One region of the Aeromicrobium sp. NPDC092404 genome, then DNA from elsewhere that is predicted to be linked to it. Evidence: riboswitches for the same ligand, from Rfam matches in the RefSeq annotation. Region 1 holds a riboswitch; the other holds the start of a gene.

What was found. Region 1 has a riboswitch for FMN ahead of AB0N22_RS03505 (6,7-dimethyl-8-ribityllumazine synthase). Riboswitches for the same ligand answer to the same signal wherever they lie in the genome.
Region 2: it holds a riboswitch for FMN, as region 1 does, so the genes downstream of both, ribD (bifunctional diaminohydroxyphosphoribosylaminopyrimidine deaminase/5-amino-6-(5-phosphoribosylamino)uracil reductase RibD) here and AB0N22_RS03505 (6,7-dimethyl-8-ribityllumazine synthase) in region 1, are expected to answer to the same signal.

Annotation. Positions count from the first base shown of each region.
Region 1 is NZ_JBFBFI010000001.1:675,890-690,376, forward strand. It holds gene AB0N22_RS03470 (helix-turn-helix domain-containing protein) at 1-934, shown strand, start outside; gene AB0N22_RS03475 (AMP-binding protein) at 952-2,262, opposite strand; gene AB0N22_RS03480 (SH3 domain-containing protein) at 2,398-3,222, shown strand; gene coaE (dephospho-CoA kinase) at 3,230-3,832, shown strand; gene AB0N22_RS03490 (sigma-70 family RNA polymerase sigma factor) at 3,829-4,725, opposite strand; gene AB0N22_RS03495 (S9 family peptidase) at 4,886-6,985, opposite strand; gene AB0N22_RS03500 (DNA polymerase IV) at 6,982-8,286, opposite strand; gene AB0N22_RS03505 (6,7-dimethyl-8-ribityllumazine synthase) at 8,332-8,796, opposite strand; FMN riboswitch at 8,847-8,994, opposite strand; gene AB0N22_RS03510 (DUF4192 domain-containing protein) at 9,119-10,108, shown strand; gene AB0N22_RS03515 (glutamate-cysteine ligase family protein) at 10,119-11,597, shown strand; gene AB0N22_RS03520 (RNA polymerase sigma factor) at 11,776-13,167, shown strand; gene AB0N22_RS03525 (hypothetical protein) at 13,224-13,958, opposite strand; gene AB0N22_RS03530 (phospholipase D-like domain-containing protein) at 14,230-14,487, shown strand, end outside.
Region 2 is NZ_JBFBFI010000001.1:1,030,388-1,044,874, forward strand. It holds gene AB0N22_RS05255 (ATP-binding protein) at 1-341, opposite strand, end outside; gene AB0N22_RS05260 (RNA methyltransferase) at 394-1,164, opposite strand; gene rplT (50S ribosomal protein L20) at 1,225-1,617, opposite strand; gene rpmI (50S ribosomal protein L35) at 1,659-1,853, opposite strand; gene infC (translation initiation factor IF-3) at 1,854-2,714, opposite strand; gene AB0N22_RS05280 (GNAT family N-acetyltransferase) at 2,861-3,865, shown strand; gene AB0N22_RS05285 (SseB family protein) at 3,877-4,335, opposite strand; gene AB0N22_RS05290 (PH domain-containing protein) at 4,332-4,748, opposite strand; gene hisG (ATP phosphoribosyltransferase) at 4,736-5,581, opposite strand; gene AB0N22_RS05300 (phosphoribosyl-ATP diphosphatase) at 5,650-5,913, opposite strand; gene ribH (6,7-dimethyl-8-ribityllumazine synthase) at 5,938-6,408, opposite strand; gene AB0N22_RS05310 (bifunctional 3,4-dihydroxy-2-butanone-4-phosphate synthase/GTP cyclohydrolase II) at 6,405-7,625, opposite strand; gene AB0N22_RS05315 (riboflavin synthase) at 7,622-8,239, opposite strand; gene ribD (bifunctional diaminohydroxyphosphoribosylaminopyrimidine deaminase/5-amino-6-(5-phosphoribosylamino)uracil reductase RibD) at 8,239-9,276, opposite strand; FMN riboswitch at 9,366-9,503, opposite strand; gene rpe (ribulose-phosphate 3-epimerase) at 9,551-10,213, opposite strand; gene AB0N22_RS05330 (helix-turn-helix domain-containing protein) at 10,245-10,856, opposite strand; partial or broken gene AB0N22_RS05335 (MFS transporter) at 10,974-12,200, shown strand; gene AB0N22_RS05340 (transcription antitermination factor NusB) at 12,380-13,663, opposite strand; gene fmt (methionyl-tRNA formyltransferase) at 13,660-14,487, opposite strand, start outside.

The sequences.
Region 1 (14,487 bases):
GGACGGCGCCGAGCCCTTCGGCCTCGGCTCGATCTGCGAGGTGTGGGCTGAGCCCTACCACCCCGATGACGACAACCCGGTGTTCGACTTCCGGGTGTGCACGCCGCGCCCGGGCCGGGTCAGGGGCCGCGCGGGCTTCGACCTCCACGTCACGCACGGCCTTGAGGCCATCGAGGACGCCGACCTGGTCTGCTTCTCGCCCAAGCACGAGTTCCTCGACCACGACCCGGCGGTGCTCGACGCCGTCCGCGCGACGTACGAGCGCGGCGCGCTGGTCTACGCCCACTGCTCCGCCGCGTTCATGCTGGCCGAGGCCGGGCTGCTCGACGGTCGCGAGTGCACGACCCACTGGCGCTACACCGACCGTCTGGCGCAGATGTACCCGAAGGCCCTCGTGCGGCCCGACGTGCTCTACGTCCAGGAGGACAACATCATGACGGGGGCGGGGTCGGCCGCCGGCATCGACGCCTCGCTGCACCTGATGCGGCAGATGTACGGCGCAAAGGTCGCGACCACGACGGCACGCCGCATCGTCGTCGCCCCCCATCGCGACGGCGGTCAGGCTCAGTTCATCCGTACGCCGATGGGGCAGACCGAGGCCGACACACTGGCCCCGTTGCTGGCCTGGGCCAGTGACCACCTCGACGAGCCCCTCTCGGTCGAGAAGCTCGCGGCGCAGGCCCACATGTCACCCCGCACCTTCGCCCGGCGGTTCCGCGACGAGACGGGGACGACGCCGCTGCAGTGGCTCACGAGCCAGCGTCTCGCCAACACCGAGGAGCTGCTCGAGAACTCGTCGCTGTCGGTCGAGCAGATCGCGACCCGGGTCGGTTTCGGCAATGCGGCGACGCTTCGCCACCACTTCGCCACCGCAAGGGGCACGACGCCCCAGCAGTACCGCAAGACCTTCACCTACGTCGACCAAGCCGTCTGAGGGCGGCCAGGGCCGGTTCACAGCTCGGTGCGGCGCACCTTCCCGGTCGCGGTGCGAGGCAGCGAGGCGCGTCGCTCGTACGTCTTGGGGCGTTTCGGCGGCGCGAGGCGTTCGGTCGCCAGCGCGCGCAACGCGTCCTCGGTGACCTCGCCGACGTAGGCCACGCAGACGCGCTGACCCCACTCGGGATCGTCGCGGCCGAACACCGTGAGCTCCACGACGCCGTCGGCGACCTCGAGCGCTGCCTCGACCTCAGCCGGGTAGACGTTGACCCCTCCGGTGATGATGAGGTCCTCCCGTCGGGAGTCGAGGTGGACGTAGCCGTCCTGCACCCGCCCGAGATCGCCGACCGTGAAGGCCGGGCCGTCCGGTGTCGTCCGCCAGACCGCCCGGGTCTTGTCGGGGGCGTTCCAGTACGTGAAACGGGCCCATTCCGGCACGGCGCACCAGAGCTGGCCGTCCTGGTCGGCCGTCACGACGCGGCCGGGTCGGGCCCGGCCCACGGTGCCGGGGTGGGCGATCCAGTCAGTGGCTGGGCACGCGGTGAACTGGCCCTCGGTCGAGCCGTAGAACTCCCACACGACGGCGGTGCCGAACGTGGCATGGGCCCGGCGGCGTACGGGTTCGGGACACGGTGCGCCGGCATGCGCGACGAGGCGGAACGACGACGTGTCGAAGACGGGCTCGTGCTCGTCGAGCCACGCGAACAGTCGTTGGAGGTGTGCGGGGACGCAGAACATCGACGTCGGCCGCAAGGTCGCCACCGCGTCGACGAGGTCCGCCGCATCGAACCGGGGCAGCACCACGATCGCCCCGCCGGCCAGCAGCGTGCCCATGGCGAACCGCAGCGGCGCGGAGTGATAGGTGGGGGAGACCACGAGGTGCACGTCCCCGGCGTGGAAGCCCCAGAGGTCACGCTCCTCGTCGACGAGCGCGGCGGCGTGCTCAGAGGTGAGGAGACCCGACCACACGCCCTTGGGCCTGCCGGTCGTGCCCGACGTGAAGTGCATGGGACGGCAGCGCGGCCAGCGGTCCAGCTCCATCGGGGCTCCGGACAACAGGCTCTCGAGACCCGCTTGGTCGTCGACGACGAGCGTGGGCTGCACGTCGCGGATCAGCGCCGTGCGCTCGTGCTCCGTGAGTCGGGGATCGAGGGGGACCGGCACCACGCCGATACGGGCCGCGCCCAGGACGACGCTCACGTACGTCGCCGACCCCGGGACGCACAGCACGAGCCGGTCGCCGGCGCGCAGGCCTCGGCTGTGCAGTGCTCCCGCGACGCGGCGCTGCGCCATCTCGCTGTCCGCCGCGGTGAGGACGTCGGGCATACAGAACCTTCCACATCGTGAGACATCGGTCACTCCGGCCCGCGCGATGTGTGCATCCGATGTGAACCGATGCACAAAGTATGCTTCACTCGAACGCTGAGCCAGACTTTCGTCGACGCACTAGGTGGTCCATCCGTGGCAGATTCTCGCCACAGGCATCCGCGCAAGGCGCCCCGTCGCCTGCACATCTCACGAGCACTCCTTCCCACTGCGGGACTCCTGACCCTCGCGACCGCCGGCGCCCTCGTCGTCGCACACGACTCGCCGGCCCCGGCCGACGCGGTCGCGCAGCCCAAGCAGGACCTGTTCGCGGTGTCCTCGGCCGAGAAGTCCCCGGCCGTCAGCCGCAGCGCCGAGCGTGTGCCCCTCACCAACGAGGCCGCCGCCGAGGCCAAGGTCACCGGCACCCGCTTCGCCGTGACGGCGGTCGACGTCCATGCCGCAGCCGAGGGTTCCTCGCCGGTGCTGGCCAAGGTCTCCTCGGGCGACACGGTCGACATCACCGGCGTCACCAAGGGTGACTGGGCCCAGATCATCCACAAGGGCCTGCCGCGCTGGGTCGAGGCCAAGAGCCTGGCCAAGGAGATGCCGCTGGGCACCTCGCCGTGCGCGTCCGGCTCAGGTCCGGAGCGCGGGCTCCAGCCGGACACCATCAAGGTCCACCGCGCGGTGTGCGCCAAGTTCCCGTCGATCGTCCGCTACGGCGGCCTCGCCGGACGCGGCGAGCACGGCACGGGCCAGGCGCTCGACATCATGGTGTCGGGTCCCGTCGGTGACCAGGTGGCCGCGTTCCTCCAGGAGAATCGGGCCGAGCTCGGCATCGAGTACCTCATCTGGCAGCAGCGGATCTGGCGTCCGTCGACGTCGGGTGCGTGGCGCGGCATGGAGGATCGTGGCGGCGCGACCGCCAACCACATGGACCACGTGCACGTCACGACCTACGGCAACGCCGCGAGCTAGGACGTCCGTGCTGCGGGTCGGGCTCACGGGCGGGATCGGCTCGGGCAAGAGCACCGTCAGCGAGCTGTTGGCGGCCCACGGCGCACTCGTGATCGACTACGACGTGCTCGCTCGTGAGGCGGTCGAGCCCGGCAGCCCCGGGCTCGAGGCGATAGCGCAGCGGTTCGGTCCCGGCGTCATCTCGGACGACGGCTCCCTCGACCGTCCGGCGCTCGCCGAGATCGTCTTCAACGACCCCGCTGCCCTGGCCGACCTCAACGCCATCACGCACCCGGCCATCTGGCAGCTCGCCGCCGCCCGCGAGGCGACGGCGGCGCCCGACGCGATCGTCGTGCACGACAACCCGCTGCTCGTCGAGATGGGCGCTGCCCGGCACTGCGACGTCGTCGTCGTGGTGGACGTGCCCGAGGACGTCCAGGTGGCCCGGCTGATGAGCAGCCGCGGCATGTCCGAGACGGACGCGCGGGCTCGCATCGGGGCCCAGGCGTCGAGACAACAAAGGACCGGTGCCGCCGATCTGGTGATCGACAACACCGGTCCGTTGGACGAGCTCGCCCTCATCGTCGGGGGAACCTGGGACGAGCTCGTGTCCAGGGCGACCTCCGCCTAGGCGGCGAGGTCCGGATCCGCGATGCGCCGCAGCGTCGCGAGAGCCTCACGCTCGAGCTGACGTACGCGCTCGGCCGAGATGCCGTGCCGCTTGCCGATGTCGGCCAGCTTCTGCTGGCGACCGTCGAGCAGGCCGTACCGAGCCCGCACGATGTCGGCCTCGCGATCGCCGAGATGGTCGACGAGCGTCGAGATCAGGTGCCGCGACTCGTCGTCGAGCACCGCGAAGTCGGGGCCGGGCTGGGTCTCGCGGGCAATCAGGTCGCCGAGCGACGTGTCGCCGTCCTCGTCGACCGGCGAGTCGAGGCTGACGTGGTCACGGCCCCAGGACATGAGGTCGATGACCCGGTCCACGTCCATGCCGAGCTCGAGCGCGATCTCCTGCGGCTCAGGGTCGTAGCCGAGCTGGCGCTCCAGGTTGCGACGTGCCGCTGTCACCTGGTTGAGCTCCTCGACGACGTGCACCGGGAGGCGCACGACGCGAGCCTGCTGGGCGATGCCGCGGGTGATCGCCTGACGGACCCACCACGTGGCGTACGTCGAGAACTTGAAGCCCTTGGCATAGTCGAACTTCTCCACGGCCCGGATGAGGCCGGTGTTGCCCTCCTGGACCAGGTCGAGCATCGGCATCGCCGAGCGCCCGTACTTGCGGGCGATCGAGACGACGAGCCGCAGGTTGGCCTGGATGAACTCCTGGACCGCCCGGTCACCCTCGTCGGCGAGCCACCGCAGCTCCTCCTCGGTGGCGGACTTCGGCGCTCCGCCCTTGCGGCGACCGATCCGGCCCTCATCGAGGAGGTGGCGGGCGAACAGCCCGGCCTCCACGGTCTTGCTCAGCTCGACCTCGCGCTCGGCGTCGAGCAGGGGAGTGCGGGCGATCTCGGCAAGGTACATGCCGACGCTGTCCTTGCCCTCGATGTTCGTGTTCCCATTTCGTGCGCTCACCGTGCGCCTCCCATCAGTGTCTGTACTGATCAGAACGCTTCCGGTACCCCAAGGATTCCACTCTCAGTCGCTTCTTAGCATGGGGGGCAAAATCCGCCCCAGAGCCGCGTCAGCCGGCCGTGGCGGTGTCGATGATCCACGCGAGCTCCCAGGCCCGCTCCTTCCAGGACGCGTAGCGGCCGCTGACCCCGCCGTGACCGGCGTGCATCTCGGTCTTGAGCAGGATCGGTGCGTCGCCTGTCGCGGTGGCGCGCAGCCGGGCCACCCACTTGGCCGGCTCGACGTACATGACCCGGGTGTCGTGCAGGCTCGTCACCGCCAGGATGGCGGGATAGGGATGCGCGCCGACGTTCTCGTAGGGCGCGTAGGACTTCATGTAGGCGTAGACGTCCGGGTCCTCCAGCGGGTTGCCCCACTCGTCCCATTCGATGACCGTGAGCGGCAGGCTCGGGTCGAGGATCGTCGTCAGGGCGTCGACGAACGGCACGCTGGCGACGATGCCGGCAAACGCATCGGGCGCGAGGTTGGCCACCGCTCCCATGAGCAGGCCCCCCGCACTGCCGCCCTCCGCGACCAGGCGGTCCGCCGACGTCCAGCCCTCGCTGACGAGGTGCCGGGCACTCGCGACGAAGTCCGTGAAGGTGTTGCGCTTGTGGAGCATCTTGCCGTCGTCGTACCAGTGCCGGCCCAGCTCGCCGCCGCCGCGGACGTGGGCGATCGCGAACACGAACCCACGGTCGAGAAGCGACAGCCGCATGGCGGAGAAGCCGGGGTCCATGCTCGCCTCGTAGGCGCCGTAGCCGTAGATCAGCGCCGGTGCGGTGCCGTCGCGCGGGGTGTCCTTGCGGCACACGATGGACACGGGCACCCGGACGCCGTCGTCGGCCACGGCCCAGCTGCGGTGCTGCTCGTAGTCGTCGGGGTCGTAGCCCCCGAGCACGGGCGCCTGCTTGCGCAGGATGAGCTCGCCGGTCGCCACGACGTAGTCGTAGATCGACGCGGGCGTGATGAACGAGCCCACGCCGACGCGGATGAGGGGTTGGTCCCACTCGGCGTTGGCCCCGACCCCGCTCGTGAACAGCTCCTCGCCGAAGTCGATCTCGGTCAGGTCATCGATGCCGTCGGCGCCCACGGGCATCACACCGATCCGGGAGAGCGCGTCACGACGGTAGGACACGACCAGCTGCTTGGCGAAGACGTCGACGTCCTCGAGGCGGGTCGTCTCGCTGCCGGGGATCACGACCGTACGGACGCCGGGGTCGTCGACCCGTACGGCATCGAGCTGGAAGTTGAGCGCTCCGTCGTTGTGGAGCACGAGGAAGAAGTCCTCGCCGCCGATGACGGCGTGCTCGAGGGAGTACTCCACCCCGTCGCGGCGGGGCAGGACAACGCGAAACTCGCCCTCCGGGTCATCGGCCTCGAGGACGCGCACCTCGCTGGTGATCTTGGACGACAGCCCGATGACGAGGAAGCGCTCGGACTGGGTGCGGCCGACGCCGATGAAGTAGCGCTCGTCGGGCTCCTCGTGGACCAGCACGTCCTCGTCAGACGAGCCGAGCCGGTGGCGCCACACGCGGTGAGGGCGCCACGCGTCGTCGACGGTCGTGTAGAACAGGTGGGTGCCGCCGGCCGCCCACGTGGCGCCGCCGCTGGTCGCCGTGATCTCGTCGGGCAGCACCTCGCCGGTGCGCAGGTCCTTGACCCGGATCGTGTAGCGCTCGTCGCCCTGGGTGTCGACGGACCAGGCGAGGAGCGTCTCGTCGTCGTTGACGCTGAACGCGCCAAGCGAGAAGAACTCATGACCCTCGGCCTCGACGTTGGAGTCGAGCAGGATCTCCTCGCCGGCGATCTCCGCCCCGGCCTCGAGCACGGGCGGGTGCCAGTCGTCGGCGTCGTCGATGGGGCAGCGGCACCGGATGGCATACTGCTGGCCCTCGACCGTGCGGGCGTAGTACCACCACTTCCCGCGGCGCACCGGGACCGAGAGGTCGGTCTCGAGCGTCCGGGCCTTGATCTCGTCGAAGATCTGCTGCCGCAGGGGCTCGAGGTGCGCGGTGGCGGCATCGGTGTGCGCGTTCTCGGCCTCGAGGTAGGCCAGGGTCGCCGGGTCCTCCTTGTCGCGCAGCCACTCGTAGTCGTCGACGAAGTCGTCTCCGTGGTGGCTGCGGACGATGGGCCGGCGCTCGGCCTGCGGAGGGGGGACGGTCATACCTCGAACGTACCGGTGTGGCCCGCGCCCAACGCAGGGTCATCGGCCCGGAACGTGTGGACCGGACCAGGCGGTGTCCACCGGGTCTCGAAGCGGACGGTGACCCGGCCGAGGCCGGCACCCCACACCCACCCGTCACCGTGATCGTCGTGGTGGACGTCCATGCCGGGGTACCACCGCGTGGGACGGGCCACGGTCTCCTCCTCGGGCTCGTCGTCGACGTCGTCGTCCTCGTCGGAGGCGAACAGGTCGTCCTGCACCCAGTCGGCGAGCCCGCTGACGCCGACGCCGAGCAGCCGCAGGCCGTTGCTGATGTCCTCACCGGCCAGCAGACCCCGCGCCGTCGTGGCCAGGATGCGGGCGTTGTCGGTCGGGTTGGGCAGCGTCGTGGACCGGGTGTGCGTCTCGAAGTCGTGGTGGCGCATCTTGAGCGTCACGGTGCGTCCCGACAGTCCGTTCTTGCGCAGCCGGCCGGAGACCGACCGGGCCATCCGCTCGATGATCGTCTCGAGCTGCAGCCGGTCGGAGATGTCCTGCTCGAAGGTGTCCTCGACGCTGACCGACTTGGTCTCGCGTGAGGCCATGACCGGACGGTCGTCGTCGGCCCGCGCCATGCGGTGCAACGAACGTCCGGACGCCTGGCCGAGCAGGCGTACGAGCTCGTCCTCGCTGGGGGAGCGCAGGTCCTCGACCGTCAGGATGCCCACCCGCCGGAGCCGCTCGGCGGTGGCCGGGCCCACGCCCGGGATGACGGTCGCCTGCATGGGTCCCAGCACGTCGGCCTCGGTGCCGGGCTCGACCACGAAGACCCCGTCAGGCTTGTTGATCTCGCTGGCGATCTTGGCCATGAGCTTGGACGAGGCGACGCCGACCGACGCCGTCAGGCCGCCGGTGACCTCGGCGATGTCCGCCCGGATGCCGGCCACGATCTCGTCGACCCGGTCGGGATCGAAGTCGGGACCGGCGCCGAGGTCGACGAACGCCTCGTCGAGCGAGAGGGGCTCGATGATCTCGGACGCCTCGCGCAGGCGTTCCATGACCAGCCGGCTGGCCTCGCGGTAGGCGTCGAAACGGCCGCCGAGGAACGCAGCGTGCGGGCACCTGGCCCGCGCCTCCGCCGTGCGCATGGCCGATCGCACCCCGTGGACGCGCGCCTCGTAGGACGCCGTCGCCACGACGCCGCGTGGACCGATGCCTCCGACGATGACCGGCCGGCCGCGCAACGAGGGCTTGTCGCGCTGCTCGACCGAGGCGAAGAAGGCGTCGAGGTCGAGGTGCATGATCGACGCCGTGGACCGCATGCGGCCATTGTCTCCCGACCCGCCGACAGCGACCTGCCGTGCCGGTCAACCGGTCATCGTGGCGATCCGCTCGAGCGACGCGAGGGTCGCCACGCAGGCACTCGCCGCCTCGGTCCCCTTGATCGCCATGTGCGTGGTGAAGAAGTCGGCGACCGGTCCCTCCTCGCGGAAGTGGTGCGGCGTGAGCACCGCCGACAGCACCGGCACGTCCGTGGCCAGGCCGACCTCCACGAGCGCCGAGACGACCGCCTCGGCCACGAATTCGTGCCGGAAGATTCCCCCGTCGACGACCAGAGCCATCGCGACGACGGCGTCGTACCGACCCGTCAGTGCCAGCAGCCGGGCATGGAGGGGGATCTCGACGGCGCCGGGCACGGTGAACGTGTCGATGCCCGTCTCGGGTGCGACGCGCTGCAGCTCCTCGGCGAACGCGCGCTGGCAGATGCCGACGAGATCCTCGTGCCACTGGGCGCGGACCACGGCGATGCGGTGGGTGGTGGGCTGATTCATGACTCTCCTCGGAGCTGAATCAGGGCTGACCGCGCGACGCAGGGTCGCTCGGTCGTTCTCTCTCATCCGGACTGTGACCGTCGGCCCCGGAGTCACACCGGGTCTGCTGACCCTCCCGGAGGAGGCGCTCGCGGGCTCCGGACGGCTGACGCCGCCCTTACCGCCGGTGGGGACTTCCACCCCGCCCTGAGAACTGTGCCCGGCCGGTTGACCGGGCTCCGACCACGATAGGCCTGTCCACAGGTCCGGGACCAGTCCGCGGCGCCCACAGGGCCCGAGTCGTCGATGGACGACCGGGTCGGCCGGCCGGAAGCGTGGTGGCATGACGCAGACGCCCTCGGTCTACACGGCCCACGACATCCCTGATCTCCTCAACGCCCTGCCCACGCTGTTCGGCTTCCGGCCCGAGGAGTCCCTCGTCGCGATCGCGACCTCCGGACCACGGCGTCGGTTCGGCTTCCGGCTGCGGGTCGACATGCCGTCGCGCGAGCAGGTGGACGATCTCGCCGAGGTCGTCGTCGGTCACCTGTCGCGCCACGGAGCCGAGGGCGCGATCGTCATGGCGGTGACCCTGGATCAGGAGGTCGCGCAGGCGCTGCTGGCCGCGATCGAGCGTCTGCTCCCGCCGATCACCCTGGTCGTGGCGGTCAGAGCCGACGGTGACCGCTACTGGTCCGACGAGCCCGGGTTCCCGCCGGGCGGCCTCGCCTACGAGACGTCCGACCACCACCTGGCGGTGGTCCAGGCGATCGCCGCGGGCCAGCAGATCCTGCCGGATCGGCAGGCTCTGGTCGATCGCTTCGCCGCCGTCGCCGGTCCCCGACGCGCCTGGCTGGAGCAGGCAGCCGACGAGATCCTGCGGCAGGTCGTGCCGTTGATGGCGCGAACGTCGGAGGACGACCTCGCCTCGGTGGGGATGCAGCAGGTCCAGCCGATCCTCGACCGAGGCCTGGCCGGCGAACGGCTCAGCGACGACGACATCACCCGGTTCTCCGTCTGGGTCAACGGGATCCCGGTCCGCGACGAGGTGTGGAACCAGATCACGGGGGAGACGGCGGACGACATGCTGCGACTGCTGACGCTGGTCTCCCGCAGCGTCGTCCCACCGTTCGAACCTGCGGTCCTCAGTCTGGCGGCCTTCGCGGCCTGGCTGACCGGCGACGGCGCGCAGGCCCTGATCGCCGTGGAGCGCGCGCTGCGCGCCGACGAGACGTATTCGATGGCCCGCCTGATGCTCCAGATGCTGGAGGGCGGGATTGCTCCGTCGCACTGGCTCGCTCTTCGAGCCGCCGACTGCCGCTCATCCCCATAGGCTGTCTCGCATGGGACAGGACGTCGACGCTCGGGAGTTCAGCCGCGAGGACCGTACGCGCTATCGCGCCAAGGTGCGCCGGTGCCTCGACGTCTTCGCCCGCATGCTGAGCGAGCACGACCTGTCCTTCCAGCACACCCATGTCGGCATCGAGATCGAGTTCAACCTCGTCGACAGCCAGGGCGATCCGGCCCTCAAGAACGCCGAGGCGCTCGCGGCGATCGCTGACGAGGACTTCCAGACCGAGCTCGGCCTGTTCAACGTGGAGATCAACGTGCCGCCGGCACGGATCGCCGGGAACGGGCTCGACGAGCTGCAGGCGTCCCTCCGCGACGACCTGAACCACGCGCAGGCCAAGGCCGCCGAGGTCGGCGCCCACCTGCTGATGATCGGCATCCTGCCGACGTTGCAGGAAGGGCACTTCAGCAGGGAGTCCATCTCGGCCAACCCGCGCTACCACCTGTTGTCGGAGCAGATCCTCAACGCCCGCGGCGAGGACATCGAGATCGTCATCGACGGAGTCGACCGGCTCGACACGACCGCGGACACGATCATCCCCGAGGCCGCCTGCACCAGCACCCAGCTGCACCTGCAGGTCGAGCCCGACGAGTTCGCGCCGATGTGGAACGCCGCCCAGGCGATCGCGGCGGTCCAGGTCGCGGTGGGGGCCAACTCGCCGTTCCTGCTGGGCCAGCAGCTCTGGCACGAGACCCGCATCGCGCTGTTCGAGCAGGCCACCGACACCCGCAGCGAGGAGCTCAAGGCGCAGGGGGTCCGGCCGCGGGTGTTCTTCGGCGAGCGCTGGATCACCTCCGTCTTCGACCTCTTCGAGGAGAACGTCCGCTACTTCCCGGCCTTGCTGCCGATCGTCGACGAGGAGGACCCGCTGGTCGAGCTCGAGGCCGGCCGGGTGCCTCACCTGCCTGAGCTCCGGCTGCACAACGGCACGATCTACCGCTGGAACCGGCCGATCTACGACGTCGCCGACGGCCGGCCGCACCTGCGCATCGAGAACCGGCTGCTGCCGGCCGGTCCGACCGTTGCCGACACGATGGCCAATGCCGCTTTGTTCTATGGGCTCGTCAAGGTGCTGGGCACCAGCGATCGCCCGGTCTGGTCCCAGCTGTCGTTCCGTGCCGCCGAGGACAACTTCCACCAGGCCGCCCGTGCCGGCATCGACACCGACATCTACTGGCCGTCGGTGGGCACGGTGTCAGCACGGGAGCTGGTCCTGCGGCAGCTCCTTCCGCTGGCCCACGCCGGGCTCGAGGAGATGGAGGTCGACTCCGCCGTCAGCGACCGGCTCCTGGGCATCATCGAGCAGCGTTGCATCACGGGTCGCAACGGGGCGACCTGGCTGATCGACGAGTTCGCCCACCACCGCAGCTCGACGACCGATCGCGCGGACGCCATGAGGGCGACGACGCAGGCGTACGAGGAGCACATGCACCAGGGCGATCCGGTGCACACCTGGCCCACGCGCTCCTGAGAGGACCCTGAGATGCCGGGGGTTGGCTCCTCATGGCACACTTGAGCCAGAGGTTGACCACAGGCCTCTTTGTTGCGCCCATCTACCGCTTTGTGAGGTTGACGTGCCGGTGAATCCCGCAGCAGGATTGCCGATCCGCGCCGTGAAGAAGCTGCTCGGGGGAGCCAAGGAAGAGCCTGTGGAAGAACCCAAGAAGGCCCCGGCCAAGAAGACAGCCAGCACGACAGCGGCCAAGAAGGCTGCCCCCGCCAAGACCCCGGCCAAGAAGGCCACCACACCGTCCCGTTCCCCGGCCAAGACAGAAGTGACAGTGACCAAGACCGCATCCAGCACCACCGCCAAGAAGACCGCAGCGAAGAAAGCCCCGGCCAAGAAGGCCGCGCCCAGGAAGGCCGCGCCCAAGAAGGGTGCCGAGCCTCAGGAGGAGTCGAAGATTCCCGCGGGCATCGACCTGGCCGACGCCCTCGAGGTGCCGCCCGTCGCTGATGGCACCGTGATGGTCGACGCCCAGGGCAAGAAGATCCTGCCGGACATCCCCGACGAGGAGTTCGAGAAGGACCTCGCGACGGACCCGACGCTCAAGGAGGACGAGCAGTCGTCCTTCACGATCTCGGCCGCCGACGAGAGCGACGAGCCGGTCCAGCAGGTCATGGTCGCCGGCGCCACCGCCGACCCGGTCAAGGACTACCTCAAGCAGATCGGCAAGGTCTCGCTGCTGACCGCCGGCCAGGAGGTCGAGCTGGCCAAGCGCATCGAGGCCGGCCTCTTCGCCGAGGAGAAGCTCGCCAAGGGCGGCCGCATCTCGGCCAAGATGCTCGAGGAGCTCGAGTGGATCACGATCGACGGCCGCCGCGCCAAGAACCACCTGCTCGAGGCCAACCTGCGCCTCGTCGTCTCACTGGCCAAGCGCTACACCGGTCGCGGCATGCTGTTCCTCGACCTGATCCAGGAGGGCAACCTCGGCCTGATCCGCGCGGTCGAGAAGTTCGACTACACCAAGGGCTTCAAGTTCTCGACGTATGCCACCTGGTGGATCCGCCAGGCGATCACCCGCGCCATGGCCGACCAGGCCCGCACGATCCGCATCCCCGTCCACATGGTCGAGGTCATCAACAAGCTCGCCCGCGTGCAGCGCCAGATGCTCCAGGACCTCGGTCGCGAGCCCACCCCCGAGGAGCTCGCGATCGAGCTCGACATGACGCCCGAGAAGGTTGTCGAGGTCCAGAAGTACGGCCGTGAGCCCATCAGCCTCCACACCCCCCTCGGCGAGGACGGCGACTCGGAGTTCGGCGACCTGATCGAGGACTCGGAGGCGATCGTCCCGGCCGATGCCGTGTCCTTCACGCTCCTGCAGGAGCAGCTGCACGCGGTCCTCGACACCCTCTCGGAGCGCGAGTCCGGCGTCGTCTCGATGCGGTTCGGTCTCACGGACGGCCAGCCCAAGACGCTCGACGAGATCGGCAAGGTCTACGGCGTCACGCGCGAGCGCATCCGCCAGATCGAGTCCAAGACCATGAGCAAGCTGCGTCACCCGTCGCGCTCGCAGGTGCTGCGCGACTACCTCGACTGACCACAGGCAAGAGAACGCCCCCTCATCCGACTGGATGAGGGGGCGTCGTCATGGCGTCAGTTGCGCGACAGCCAAGGCGTCAGCTGGATGACCTGGGCCGCGTCGCGCGATCCGGCTCCGTAGTACTTCGCGCTGATCGGATCGACGTAGAAGTTCGGCCCGTCCTCGACGAGCGCTTCCCGGCTCGCCTGCGCCTGCTGCCGGACGGTTGCACCCTTCCGCGCCGCGTCGACGAGGAAGGGGTACATGAACGACGCGGCACCCACACGCACCTGGTTGGGGTTGCCGAGGCACGAACGCGGGATGTACAGCTGCACGTAGCCACCGACGCCGGCCTTGCCCGACGCCTTGACCCGCCCGGTGGACGACCACGACGCGCAGTAGGTGTCGCTGTTGCTGGTCTCGCTGGGGTAGACCTCGGCCCATGCTTCGTCGCCCTCGACGCCTGCGGTGAAGTTCGCGTCCTCGTCGACGCCACCGTTGAGCTTGATGCTTCCGCCTACCGTCCCGTAGTCACTACCGAGACGGTGCAGGTCGACGCGGATCGACAGGAACTCCTTGCCGTGGTTGGCCTTGAGGCTCTTGGCGTCGATGCTGCCGCCGGTGATGGCCTCCTGATACGTGCCCTGGGAGGCGAGCTTGAGGCGGCCCTCTTCGGGGTCCGAGGTGTAGAGAACGTCGTAGCGCTTGTCGTCGACCGCTGCGGACTCAGCGGTCGCTGTCGCGGCCGAGCCGATCAGGGCAGCTGAGGCCGTTGCTGCGACCAGAGCCACGCGGATGGTGTGACGCATGGGAGTTTCCTTCCGGGCTGGGAGTGGGAGCGCCTCCGGGGAGGCTCTTTCACGCTAACCCTCTTCGATGCCGTCCGCTCGTGATCAGACAATCTTTCTTGAGCTCGGTTCGCGGTCCGAGGACCGGCGCGCCAGTCGTTGCGCTAGCGCGGACGAGTCCGGCGCGGTCTGCGTTAGACTGTCTCGACCTGTCACGTGCACGACGAACGTCTCGGAGACCAGACCTGTGCAAAAAACGAACCGATCCACGCGTGGCCTTCGTGCCCTCGGCGTGGGTGCACTGGCCGCGACCCTGATCCTCGGACTGGGTGCCGGGGCGTCCGGAGAGGTCGATCCGACCGTGCCGGTCGCCGCCGACGCCACGACCGACTCGCCCACGGACCCGACGCCGAGCGTCCCGGCGCCCGACCAGGTCGACTCCGAGGAGCCGGCGCCGGCCAAGGCCGGTCCCACGGTCTCCGGCAGCCCCTACGGCGGTGACTACCCGGTGACGCTCGAGAGCAACTTCTCGCGTCCCTACAAGTCGATC
Region 2 (14,487 bases), 350 kb from region 1:
TTGCGGATGCGCGCGTTGCGGACGCTCACCACGACGCGCCGGACCGGACCGGCCGGGCGCTCGCGGACGAGGGAGGCCGTGATGAGGTACTCGCTGCCCTTGGGCGACCACCACGCCTGCTCGGAGATGCGCTTGCGCGTGGCGATGCCGTCGTACGGCCGCGTGGAGTCGTACCAGGAGTTGCCGCTGAGGTCGTCGAACGGCACGGCATCGCTGAGGTGCATGCCGATCATCTCGTCGCCATCGGCTCGCGCCATGACGCGGATGCGCTCGTTGACGTAGAGGACCTTGGCGTCAGGCCCGGCGATGATGATGCCGTCCGGGAAGTCGTCGAGGTCCATGGCTCCTGAATGTAGTACCAACCGGGGGCGGCGACGACTCAGGCCGACCGGTTCAGGCGTCGGCTCGGGCCCGCGCCGACGCGTAGAGACACACCGCCGCCGCCGTCGCGAGGTTGAGGCTCTCGGCCCGGCCGTAGATCGGGACGGACACGACGTGATCGGCCAGGTCACGGGTCCGGGCCGGGAGTCCCCACGCCTCGTTGCCCATGAGCCACGCCGTCGGCCGGGTCAGGTCGAGCGCATCGTCGAACAGGCCCAGCTGGCCACCGCCGTCGGCGGCCAGGACCTGCAGGCCCAGGTCGCGCAGGCTCGTCAGGGCGCCGGCGATGTCGCGCTCGACGACGACGGGAAGGTGGAAGATGCTGCCGACGGTCGCGCGTACGGACTTCGGGTTGTAGGGATCGACGCTGTCGCCGACGAGCACCACGCCGTCGGCGCCGGCCGCGTCGGCGCAGCGGATCACCGCGCCGGCGTTGCCGGGGTCGCGGATGTCGGCGCACACCACGATGAACCCGGGGGTCGTGGCGAGCAGCGCCGCCAACGACGACTCAGGGATGCGGCAGCGGGCCACGAGGCCCTGCGGCTGGACGGTGTCGGCGATCGAGTCCACGACGTCGTCGGCGACCACGTGCCACGGCACCGCTGCCTCTCGGGCCGCCTCGGCGAGGTCGCCGTGCTGGGCCGTGCCGGTCTCGGTGGCGAACACCTCGACCACGGCGCCGGAGACCGTCAACGCCTCACGTACGGCCTGCGGGCCCTCTGCGAGGAACTCCCCGGTCTCGGCCCGGAACGCACGAGTGGCGAGCCGCCGGGTGTGCTTCACGCGTCCTGAGCGGACGGTGAGCTCACCGGGCGAACTCGCCACAGGGGTACGTTGCCGCGGTCAGGCCGCGGCGCCGTCCTTGGGTGCGTTGACGTCGGCCGGAAGGTTGTCCTTCGCGGTCTGGACGAGCGCGGAGAACGCGGCCGGCTCGTGAACGGCGAGCTCGGCGAGGATCTTGCGGTCGACCTCGACACCAGCAGCCTTGAGGCCCTGGATGAAGCGGTTGTAGGTCATGCCCTCGGCGCGGACGGCAGCGTTGATGCGCTGGATCCAGAGACGACGGAAGTCGCCCTTCTTGGCCTTGCGGTCACGGTAGCTGTAGACCAGCGAGTGGGTGACCTGCTCCTTGGCCTTGCGGTAGAGCCGCGAACGCTGGCCGCGGTAGCCCGCAGCGCGCTCCAGTGTCTGGCGGCGCTTCTTCTGTGCATTGACAGAGCGCTTGACGCGTGCCATCTCAGTTCTCCTTCAGAGTTTCGGTATGTCGGGGGGCGCGGTCAGAGACCGAGCATCTTCTTCACGCGCTTGACGTCGGCCTTGGCCACGTCGGTCGAACCTTCGAGACGGCGCTTGCGCGACGAGGACTTGACCTCGAGCAGGTGGCGACGGTTGGTCTGCTCCCGGCGCAGCTTGCCGCTGCCGGTGACCTTGACGCGCTTCTTCATCCCCGAGTGGGGCTTGAACTTCGGCATTTATGCCTCCATGTCTGGGTCGAGGTTCTCAGAACGCCGACGTGGCTTCTTGGGTGTTGCGGTCTTCTGGGCGGCCTCGCGGTGCGCCTTGACCTCAGCGGCCTCGGCGTCCTTCTCGGCGGCCTTGGCTGCCGTGGTCTTGACCTTCTCGGCCTTGACCTCGGCCTGGGCCTCGGACTTCTTCTTGTGCGGGCCGAGCACCATCGTCATGTTGCGTCCGTCCTGACGGGCGTTGGACTCGATGAAACCGAGGTCCTCGACGTCAGCGGCGAGCCGCTGCAGCAGCCGGTAGCCCAGCTCGGGGCGGTGCTGCTCACGACCGCGGAACATGATGGTGATCTTGACCTTGTCGCCGGCCTTGAGGAATCGGACGACGTGACCCTTCTTGGTGTCGTAATCGTGCTGATCGATCTTCGGACGCAACTTCATCTCTTTGATGATGGTGTTGGTCTGGTTGCGGCGGGACTCGCGTGCCTTCTGTGCGGTCTCGTACTTGAACTTGCCGTAGTCCATGAGACGGCAGACAGGCGGCCGAGCCGTCGGAGCCACCTCGACAAGATCGAGATCAGCTTCCGCTGCCAGTCGAAGGGCATCTTCGATACGGACGATGCCCACCTGTTCACCGCCAGGACCGACGAGGCGTACTTCGGGAACGCGGATTCGGTCGTTGACGCGCAGCTCTGTGGTGATGGATCCTCCTGAGATCGTGTGGGAGGCCAAGAAAAAATGGCCCCCGTACAAAACGGAAGCCACCAGTGGCGTATTCCCGCAGGAATAACGCCGTCGGCCGGTTCGGATCGTGCTGGTGAACCGGCGTAACCCCAAGGTCGTGGACCAAGCAGGTGGGAGGTGGACCTCCACTTCGTCCTCAAGGATATCAGCGCCGACGTGCGGTTGTGAAATCCGCTGTCACCGCGGCGTACGGCTGCCGGTGGCCGCACCAAGGATTTGCCTGGCCGAAACACGGGCGACGCAGCGCCGCAAACTCCAGGCGCCACGCTGACAGCATGATGTGGCGCATCCGTACGACACTTGTCGACCGGCCGGGAATCCTTGCCGAGATCGCGCTGGCCTGCGGTCGATCCGACGTCAACATCCTCGGCATGCAGGTCTTCCCGACGAGCCCACGGGTGACGGACGAGTTCGTCGTCAGTGCGCCGGAGGGCTGGGGCGACCTCCAGCTCGCCGAGCTCTTCGAGGATGCCGGCGGAGCGCAGGTCTCGGTCACCAGGGTCAGTGACGACTCGCTGACCGACGCGCCCACGCGCTACCTCCACGGCGTGCACCAGGTCATCGAGGAGGGTCGCGACGCCGAGGAGGTGCTGCGCGAGCTGCTCGAGACCGAACCTCCGGACGTGGCCGACTACCGCGGCCACGACGTCCTCGACCTGACCCGTCGCAACGGCTCGGTCCTGCGCATCAGCCGGGCCATCCCGTTCACCGCCGTCGAGCGGGCACGAGCGCAGGCGCTGCTGTCGCTGGTCAGCGACGCCGGCTACGAGACCCCACTGATCTCACCGTCGCCCCGACACCACGTGCCGATCGTGCGCGAGGCGACGCTCGCCGACATCGAGGCCGTGTCAGCGCTGCACGAGCGCTGCAGCGTGGAGACGCTCTACGACCGATACCAGGTGCCGTTGCGGATGCCGATGACGACGCGCATGGCCCGCCGCCTGGTGGCTCCGGAGTCCGGCGTCGCGCTCGTGGCCCAGGTCGGGCTCGACGTCGTCGGCCACGGCCTGCTCGAGGCCGTCGACTCGGTGTGGACGTTCCAGCTGCTCATCGAGGACGCCTGGCAGGGTCACGGCCTCGGCACGATGCTGGTCAAGCAGGCAGCCGGTCGCGCCAAGGCCCAGGGCGCCGCCCGCCTGACCTTCATCACGGAGGGCTCGAACGACAAGCTGCTGCGGACCGTCGGCAACGCCGGCTTCGTCGCCCGGGTGGAGCGCCACGACGGCAACGTCCACATCACGGTGCCGCTGTCGGCCGTACGCACGATCGCCGCCAGCTGACCCCACCGTGGTCAGGCGAGCCAGGCGGGTCCGGCCTCGCTCTGCACCAGGCGGTGACCGGCGGCGAGGTGCTCGACGTCGCCGGTCTCGACCACCGTGAACGTCGGGTTCGCCAGGTCGAGGAGGATCGCCGCCGCGCCCTCGTCGAGCGTCGCGCGGGCGGCGTCGCGGCCCAGGATCGGCACCGGGCGGGCCTTGGGGTCCCAGGCCGCCATCGAGGCGACGCTGCTGAACGCGAGCAGGGCCTGACGGCCGTCGGCGCCGGTCATCAGCACTGCGGCCATGTCGGCGTTCTTGTCGCCCTCGGCCGGCACCTCGCCGAGCAGGGCGATGATCGGCACGAAGACGCGGGCGTCGGCGAGCGCGACCAATACCGCCAGGTCGTCGCCGAACGCCGCTGCGAGCGCCGGATCGGCTGATCCGTCATCGCCCGGGAACTGCGGACTGGCGAGCGTACGGTCGTGGTTCACGGCTCCAGCCTGCCCCTCAGGTACGCGACCGCCTGACGGGCATACGCTCCGTCGGAGCCCTGGATCGCGAACAGGTTGATGCGGTCGTCGTCCTTCGTGACGAGCGTCGGCCAGGGCGCTCCGGTGTTCATCGCGAAGCCCTGGATCTCCGACCACGGGACGTGCCGCCGGCGGTAGCCGTTGAGCACCTCCACACCGTCGTCGTCCGCGCGGACGAGACTGCGGCCGACACCGTGCAGCAGCGTCAGCACCACCGCGATGATGGCCCACAGCGTCACGTCCTCGGCGGGCGTGAAGGAGATCTCGTCAGGCAGCGCCAGGCCGATCACGACGGTCAGCAGCACCATCAGGACGGCGACGCCGTACGCGACGATGCGGGCCCCTCCGGGGCGGAACGTCCTCAGATCCGACACGCCAGGATGTCCGTGACGAGGATGCCGCGGGCACCGATCTCGTAGAGCGAGTCCATGACCTTCTGGGCGGCGTCGCGCGGCACCATCGAACGCACGGCGACCCACCCCTCACGATGAAGCGGGGAGACCGTCGGCGACTCGATGCCGGGGGTCAGCTCGACCGCCTGCTCGACCTGGTCGACCCTGATGTCGTAGTCCATCATGATGTACGTCCGCGCGACCAGGACGCTGTCGATGCGGCGCTTGAAGACGCCGAACCCCTCGGGCTCCGCCGCTCCCCGGCGGGTGATGAGCACGGCCTCGGAGGACAGGATCGGCTCGCCGAAGACCTCGAGGTCGGCCTGCTTCAACGTGCTGCCGGTCTCGACGACGTCGGCGATCGCGTCCGCGACGCCCAGACGTACGGACGACTCCACGGCACCGTCGAGACGTACGACGTCGGCGGCGATGCCCCGCTCGGCGAGGTAGCTCTGGACGATGCCGGGATAGGACGTCGCGATCCGTGAGCCGGCGAGGTCGTCGACCTTGGACATGGCGCCGATCGGTGCGGCGAACCGGAACGTGGATGCGCCGAACCCCAGCGAGATGTTCTCCGCCGCACTCGCGCCAGAGTCGAGCAGCAGGTCACGGCCGGTGATCCCGACGTCGAGCGTGCCCTCCCCCACGTAGATCGCGATGTCACGCGGCCGCAGGTAGAAGAACTCGACGTCGTTCTCGGGGTCGAGCGTGACGAGGTCCTTGGGGTTGCGTCGCTGGTGGTAGCCCGCCTCGGTCAGCATCTGGGCAGCCGACTCGGCGAGCGCGCCCTTGTTGGGAACGGCGATCTTGAGCATGGGGTTCTCTTCTCAGGAGTTCTGTGACGGTGGTCGAAGGCACGGACGGGCGCCGAAGGGCCGATCCGTCACAGATGCGCGTAGACGTCGTCGAGCGTGATCCCGCGAGCGATCATCATGACCTGGGCGTGGTAGAGCAGCTGGCTGATCTCCTCGGCCGCACGCTCGGCGCCTTCGTGCTCGGCCGCCATCCACGACTCGGCCGCCTCCTCGACGAGCTTCTTGCCGATCGCGTGCACGCCGGCATCGAGCTCGGCGACGGTGCGCGAGCCCTCAGGTCGGCTGGCTGCCTTGTCGGACAGCTCGGCGAAGAGTTCATCGAAGGTCTTCATCGCGGAGCAGTCTATCGGCGTCGGTCAGGCCAGTGTGCGCAGGACGTTCCAGGTGGACAGCGCGGCCTCGACGGCCTCCCGGCCCTTGTCCTCTCGGCTGTCGGGCAGACCGGCGCGGTCGAGCGCCTGCTGCTCGTCGTCGCACGTCAGCAGGCCGAAGCCGATCGGCACGCCGGTGTCGAGAGCGACCCGGTTGAGGCCGTCTGTCGCCGCCGCCGACACGTACTCGAAGTGCGGCGTGCCGCCGCGGATGATCACCCCGAGGGCGATGACCGCGTCGTAGCCGTCCCGGGCGTACGCCTGGCAGAGGATCGGCAGCTCGAACGAGCCCGGTGCTCGGACCAGCGTGACGTCCTCGACCTTCGCGTCGGCCAGCGCGCGCTCGGCCCCGCCGATGAGTCCGTCCATGATCTCGGTGTGCCATCGCGAGGCGACGATCGCGACGCGTGCACCTGCCCCGTCGACGAAGATCGTGGGTGCTCCTTGACCGCTCATGCCAGCTCCTCGAGGTTGGGAAGGTCGTGGCCCATCCGTTCGGCCTTGGTCTGCAGGTAGCGCAGGCTGTCCTCGTTGGGCGCGATGCGCAGCGGCAACCGCTCGCTGATCTTGACCCCGTACGCCTCGAGGGCGATGGTCTTGTCGGGGTTGTTGGTCAGCAGCCGGGCCGAGGTGACGCCGAGGTCGCGCAGGATCTGCGCCCCGGCGGCATAGTCGCGCTCGTCCTCACCGAACCCGAGCTGCAGGTTGGCGTCGACTGTGTCCGTCCCCGCGTCCTGCAGGGCGTACGCCTGCAGCTTGTGCAGCAGCCCGATGCCGCGTCCCTCGTGACCACGCAGGTAGACGACGATGCCCGCGCCCGCTGCCGTGATCTCGGTCATCGACAGCTCCAGCTGCGGACCACAGTCGCAGCGCCGGGAGCCGAAGACGTCGCCGGTCAGGCACTCGGAGTGGATGCGGGTCAGGACGTCCTCGGTGCCGGGGTCGCCGTAGACGAGGGCGATGTGCTCTGAGCCCTCGATGCGATCGCGGTAGCCGTGGGCCGTGAAGACGCCGAACTCGGTGGGCAGGCGCGTCGTGGCGAGGCGGTCGACCTGTGACTCGTGGAGCCTGCGGTAGACCTGCAGGTCCTCGATCGACACCAGGGCGATGCCGTGCTCGTCGGCGAACTCGCGCAGCTCGGGGGCACGCATCAGCGTGCCGTCATCGTTGAGCACCTCGCCGATGACGCCGGCGGGCGTCAGGCCGGCGAGACGGGCGAAGTCGACCGCGGCCTCGGTGTGGCCGGCGCGCTCGAGCACCCCGCCGGGCTTCGCGCGCAGCGGGATGATGTGGCCGGGCTGGTTGAGCTCGAACGGCTCGGTCGCCGAGTCGGCGAGCACGCGGCACGTGCGCGCCCGGTCGGCTGCGGAGATCCCCGTGGTGATGCCGTCCCGGGCGTCGATGGACACGGTGTACGCCGTGCGCATCTTCTCGCGGTTGTGCGGTGTCATCAGCGGGATCGCGAGACGGTCGAGGATGTCGCCCGTGATCGGGGCGCAGATCAGGCCGCTGGAGTAGCGGACCAGGAACGCCATCAGCTCGGGCGTCGCCTTGCTGGCCGCGAAGATGATGTCGCCCTCGTTCTCACGGTCCTCGTCGTCGACGACCACGATGGCCTTGCCGTCACGGAAGTCCGCGATCGCCCGTTCGATGCTGTCGAGACGCACGCTCATGCTGGCTGCCCTTCTTCACGAGCGCCCAGCAGGCGCTCGACGTACTTGGCGAGGATGTCCACCTCGAGGTTGACCCTGTCCCCCGGGCCCTTGGTGCCGAGGGTCGTCTCGGCGAGGGTCGTGGGGATCAGCGACACCGAGAACCACGGCTCGTCGCCGTCCACCACGTCGACGACCGTCAACGACGTGCCGTCGACCGTGACCGACCCCTTGGCGACGAGATATCTCGCCAGCTCCGGTGGCAGGGCGACGCGGACGACCTCCCAGTGCTCGCTGGGTGTGCGGTCGAGGATCCGTCCGGTGCCGTCGACGTGTCCCTGCACGATGTGCCCGCCCAGGCGTGCACCGGCCTGCGTCGCCCGCTCCAGGTTGACCTCGTCGCCGACCTGCAGGTCGCCGAGGGACGTCTTGTCGAGCGACTCCTTCATGACGTCGGCGGCGAAGGTCTCGGCGTCCTGCGCCATGACCGTGAGGCACACCCCGCTGACCGCGATCGAGTCGCCGTGCTGCGCGTCGGAGACCACGAGCGGGCCGCGGATCGTCAGGCGTACGGAGTCGCCCAGCTCCTCGACGGCGGTGATCGTGCCCTTTTCCTCGATGAGTCCGGTGAACATCAGTCGAAGTCCTCTCGTTGCATGCGTCCGGGCGTGCCGATGATGCGGATGTCGGGGCCGATCATCGTCAGGTCGTGCAGGTCGATGGGCCGCAGGTCGGCCAGCGTCGTGGCCTCGCCCTCGAGCGCAGCGCGCCCGGAACCGAGCATCGCCGGGGCGATGTAGCCGATCACGCGGTCGATCACGCCGGCATTCCAGAAGGCACCGGCCAGACGTGGTCCGCCCTCGAGCCAGATGTGCCGGATCTGGCTGTCGATGAGCTTCTGCAGCACGACCTCGGGGTCGCGCGACTGCACGAGCAACGTCGGCGCTACCCGGTCGAACACGCGGTAGTAGTTGGGGATCTTGGTCTCACCGACCACGACGCGCAACGGCTGCTGCTCGTACGGCAGCGGGATGTCCTTCTCGTCGCGCACCGACAGCCGCGGGTCGTCCGCGAGCACCGCGCCCGTGCCCGCCACGATGGCGTCGGACTCGGCGCGGAACTTCTGCACGTCGCGCCGCGCCTCGTCGCTCGTGATCCACTTGCTCGTGCCGTCGGGTGCCGCGCTCAGTCCGTCGAGGGTGGCGGCGTACTTCCAGGTCACGAAGGGGCGTCCCGACGTCACCGCGAACGTCCACTCGACGTTGAGGTCGGTGGCCTCCTCCGCCATGACGCCGGGCTCGACCTCGATGCCGGCCGAGCGGAGCGTCTTGGCTCCTCCCGCAGCGGAGCGGTCGGGGTCGATCTGCCCGAACACGACGCGCGCGACGCCGGCGTCGATCAAGGCCTGCGCGCAGGGACCCGTGCGACCGGTGTGGTTGCAGGGCTCGAGCGTGACGACTGCGGTCGCGCCCCGGGCTGCCTCACCGGCCTGCGTCAGGGCGTCGATCTCGGCGTGCGGGGTGCCGGCTCCCTGATGCACCCCGACCGCGATCTCGCGGCCGTCGGGCGCGAGCAGCACGCAGCCGACCCGCGGGTTGGGCAGCGTACGCCTGACCGTGCGGGCCGCGTCGAGCGCGCGCTGCATCGCGCTGGTCTCGGTGTCCGTCGCCATCCATACCTCCGGGTCGTGATCTGCTCACGCCATCCGGGGTCTCCCAGTGACCCAAGGTCACCAGCGGTCGCGGCGCGCAGCGCCACGACACTGTGCTCCTACCATCCGGACTTTCACCGTCGGCGCCGGAATTCCACCGGCTCAACCGTTGCCTCACCACGAGGGTGGGGCCGCGGGTCGCGGACTGTCACCGCCGGCTCGGAATTGCACCGACCCCGGAGCACGCGAGCAAAGATGCTGCTCGTTGAGATCAAGTCTAGCCCGGCGGTCCCGCTCAGTGCGTGTGACGTCCGGCATGTGTCCGGAGCTCGGCCACCATGGCGTCGGGGTCGTCGGCGCTGAACACCGCGGAGCCGGCCACGAACACGTCGGCCCCGGCCTCGGCACACCGCTCGATCGTGTCGAGCGACACTCCCCCGTCGACCTGGAGCCAGATGTCACCACCGTGCTTGTCTATGAGCGTGCGGGCGCGCTGGATCTTGGGGAGGCAGATGTCGAGGAACTTCTGGCCGCCAAAGCCGGGCTCGACCGTCATGACGAGCACCATGTCGAGCTCGGGGAGCAGGTCCTCATAGGGCTCGATGGGTGTCGCAGGCTTGAGCGCCATCGAGGCACGGGCGCCCTTGGCGCGAATCTCGCGAGCCAGCCGGACCGGCGCCTTGGCCGCCTCGACGTGGAAGGTCACGCTCTGGGCACCGGCCTCGACGTACGAGGGTGCCCAACGGTCGGGGTCCTCGATCATCAGGTGTGCGTCGATCGGTTGGGCGGCGACCTTGGCGAGCGCCTCGATCACCGGAGCGCCCAGCGTCAGGTTGGGCACGAAGTGGTTGTCCATGACGTCCATGTGCAACCAGTCGGCGCCGGAGATCCGTGCCGCCTCGGTCTCGAGGTTCGCGAAGTCCGACGCCAGCATGCTCGGGGTGATCTGGATGCCCATGCCGTCAGCGTAGTGGTGGTCGCCGGACCGCTCAGGAGGTGGCGGAGTCCTGCAGGATGCCGTCGATCACGATGCCGAGCATCGGCGCCACGTCGTCGGCGGGCATGCCTGCCGCGTCGGCGACGTTGGCCACGCCGCTCACGAGCCGCATGACGTCGCGGGTCTCGACCCCGGGCCGCAGCTGTCCGGTCTGCCTGACGTAGTCGAGCACCCGGTCGTTCGCGCTCGACAGGACCTGGCACTTGCCGTGGATCGGCGAGCTGGGATCGTCCATCGCCGCGGTGATCTTGGCCGCAGCGCCGCGGTGGAGCGTGATGTGGCCGATGAACACGTCGAACCACTTCTCGAGCGTCTCGCGGGCGGGCAGCTCGTCGATGACGGCGGCCTCGCTGTCGGCGACGACGCGAGCCGACCAGTCGCGCATCAGTGCGTCGATCAGGTCGTCACGGGTCGGAAAGTGCCGGTAGAGCGTGCCCGGGCCGACCCCCGCGCGCTTGGCGATCTCGTCGAGCGACCCTTCGGCACCGCGCTCGGCGAACACCTCCCGCGCAGCAGCCACGAGCTTGTCGTAGTTGCGCTGGGCGTCGGCTCGCAGCGGCTTCGCCGGCGCGTCGTGCGCCTCGGTGGCGGACGTGACAGGCACCACTGCCACACCTCCCTTGCTAACCGGAGACTGTCTCCGTATAGTCGACGAAGGAAACCGGAGTCCTTCTCCGTTCCAGTGTACGTCACCTCACTCCGTGGAACAGGAAACCTCGCCATGACCTCCCTCACCGGCGCTCCCCCGGCACAGCGTCGCGCTGCGTACGGCCTCGCCATCGTGCTGACCGCGCAGCTCATGCTCATCCTCGACGCGACGGTGGTCAACGTCGCGCTCCCCCTCATGCGGGTCGACCTGGGCTTCAGCCCGGCCAACCTGTCGTGGGTCCTGAATGCCTACTCCCTCGCGTTCGGCGGGTTGCTGCTGTTCGGCGGCCGGCTCGGCGACGTCATCGGCCGCCTCCGCGCTTTCGAGATCGGCGTCGGGCTCTTCACCTTCGCCTCCCTGCTGGGCGGCCTGGCCCAGGACCCGGCGATGCTCATCGCGTCCCGCGCCCTGCAAGGCGTGGGTGCCGCGATCGCCGCCCCGAGCGTCCTCGCGCTGATCACCGCCGGGGCGCCGGACGAGTCGAGCCGCAACCGAGGTCTGGCCCTGTTCAGCGCCGTCTCCTCGGCGGGCGCGTCGATCGGGCTGATCCTGGGCGGTGCCCTCACGGGCTTCGCCTCGTGGCGCTGGGCCCTGATCATCAACGTGCCGATCGGCATCCTGGCGGTCGTGCTCGTCCGGCGCTTCGTGCCCGAGACGACGCGCGAGCGCGGACACTTCGACGTCATGGGCGCGGTCACCGCGACAGCCGGTTCGGTCGCGCTCGTCTACGGCTTCATCAACGCCGCTGACCACAGCTGGTCGTCCGTCGGCACGATCGCCGCGTTCGTCGCCGCGGCGGTCCTGCTCGGCGCGTTCGCCGGGATCGAGCGGCGGGCCCGGCAACCGCTGCTCGAGCCGTCGATGCTGCGCTCGGGACCGCGGGTCGCGGCCCTCACGACGATGACGCTCGTGATCGGCGCCCAGTTCGCGCTGTTCTTCCTGCTGGTCCAGTTCATGCAGCGCACGCTCGGCTTCGGGGCGTTCGAGTCCGGGGTGGCCTTCCTGCCCCTCAGCCTGGCGATCTTCGCGGTCTCCCGCGTCACCCCGCGGCTCGTCGCCCGGTTCGGCACCTGGCCGTTGATCACGGCCGGCGCCGCGCTGGCACTCGTCAGCCTGGTCTGGTTGCGCGAGCTGACCGACGCCAGCACGTACTGGGCCGACCTCGCCGGCCCCCTGCTCGTCAACGGCCTCGGTGTGGGACTGCTGTTCATGCCCCTGACCGTGGTCGTGCTGGCCGGCGTCGAGCCGCGGCACGCGGGGACGGCGTCGGGTCTGCTGCAGACCACGCAGCAGATCGGCGGTGCGCTGGGACTCGCCGTGATCGTGACGGTGTACGCGTCGCACGCCGTGCCCGGCGAGTTCACCCCGGCCTGCGCGAGGCGATGGACACCGGCACGCTCCTGGCACTGGTCGCCCTGGTGGTGGCCGTCGCCGCGACCGTGTCCGGCCGGCGGCCCGCACCCCAGCCGGAGCTCGTGTCAGCTGCGGCGGAGTAGCGCGCAGAACATCGCGTCAGTGCCGTCGATGTGGGGCCACCACTGGTGGGTGGTCTCCACGTCGACGTCGCTGCGCCCAGCCGTGACGGCCTCGACCACGCCCGTGGTCTCGCGGACGTGGGGCGAGCAGGTCGCGTAGGCCACGACGCCGCCCGGACGTACGAGCTCGAGTGCACGGGTCAGGAGCGCCTCCTGCAACGGGGCCAGGTCGGCCAGGTCGGACTCCGAGCGTCGCCAGCGCGACTCGGGCCTGCGACGCAGGGCTCCCAGGCCCGTGCACGGCGCATCGACCAGGACCCGGTCGAACGTCGCCGGTGCCCAAGGGCCCTGACGGCCGTCCGCCGTCGTGACCTCGACGTTGTCCAGCAGGCGTACGCCCTGCCTCACCAGCTCCGCGCGGTGCGCCAGCACCTCGTTGGCGACGAGACCCGCACCGCGCTGCTTCGCCAATGCGCCGAGGAGCGCAGCCTTCCCGCCGGGCCCGGCACAGAGGTCGAGCCATCGGGCGTCCGTCCCGTCGAGCTGCGCGTCGGCGAGCGTGATCGCCACGAGCTGGGACCCCTCGTCCTGCACACCGGCGCGACCGTCCCTGACCTGCGGGATCGCGCCAGGATCTCCGCCCTCGTCCAGGACGCGGGCATAGGGCGATAGCTTGCCGGGAGTGCCCGGCAACGTGTCCGGGTCGGCGAGGCCGGGACGCGCGACGAGGGTCACCCGCGGCGGCGCGTTGTCGGCGGCGAGCAGCTTGTCGATCTGCGCCGCATGACCGCCGAGGGCCTCGCGCAGGGCGGTCACGATCCACAAGGGGTGCGACGTACGGACCGAGCGAGCAGCGTCGCCCTCCAGCCCGGCCGTGACGACCTCGAGCCAGCCGGGGAGGTCCTTCTGGCCGATCTTGCGCAGCAGGGCGTTGGCGAAGTGGACCGGCTTGTGGCCGATCTCACGCCGAACCACGTCGACGGTGGTGGACACCGCGGCGTGCGGCGGCACCCGCATGCTGAGCAGCTGGTGCGTCCCGAGCCGGAGCGCATCCAGCACCGGCGCGTCGATCGAGCCGAGGCCCTTGCTGGCGACGTGGCCGATGATCGCGTCGTAGGTGCCCTGTCGGCGCACCGTGCCGTGCACGAGCTCGGTGGCGAATGCCGCGTCGCGGCCCTCGATGTGGTGCTCCGCGAGCATCGTCGGGAGGACGAGGTTGACGTAGGCGTCGCGCTCGGCGACCGCCCGCAGGACGTGGAACGCGACGGACCGGATCGGGTCGGTCATGCGAATACCGGGCTGTCGGCGAACGACGTGCCGCGCGCCCAGTCGGCGGCCCGCATGCGCTTCTTGCCGAAGGCCTGGACCTCGCCCAGCACGAGATCCGTCGTCGTGGTGCCGACCCGGACCTCCTGCTTGCCGATCCACAGCTGCCCGGGGACCAGCGTGCGGTCATCGGCGATCGTCGCCGGTCCGATCTTGACGCGCTCACCGTCGAGCAGCGTCCACGCCCCGGGCGCCGGCGTGCAGCCACGGATGTGCCGGTCGATTGCGAACGCCGGCCGGTGCCAGTCGATCTGCGCCTCGTCGGTCGTGAGCTTGGGGGCGTAGGAGACGTTGTCCTCCGGCTGCGGCACCGCCGCGATGTCACCGTCCTCGATGTGGTCGACGACGTCGACGAGCAGCTTGCTGCCCCAGTCGGCGAGGCGGGCGAGCAGCTCGGCTGACGTGTCCTCCTCGCGAATGCGCTCGGTGATCGAGCCCAGCACCGGGCCGGCGTCGAGCTCCTCGACCAGGCTGAACACCGTGGCGCCGGTGACCTCGTCCCCGGCCATGATCGCGCGCTGCACCGGCGCCGCACCGCGCCAGGACGGCAGCACCGAGAAGTGCAGGTTGATCCAGCCGAACTGCGGGATGTCCAAGGCTTCGCGGCGGATCAGCGCGCCGTAGGCCACGATCGGCACGCAGTCGGGCGCGATCTCGCGGAGCTGCTGGACGAAGTCGGGGTCCGACGGCTTCGCCGGCTTGAGCACGTCGATGCCGTGTGCCGCTGCGGCCTCCGCGACGGGCGACGGCCTGAGGGTGCGTCCGCGACCGGCCGGGGCGTCAGG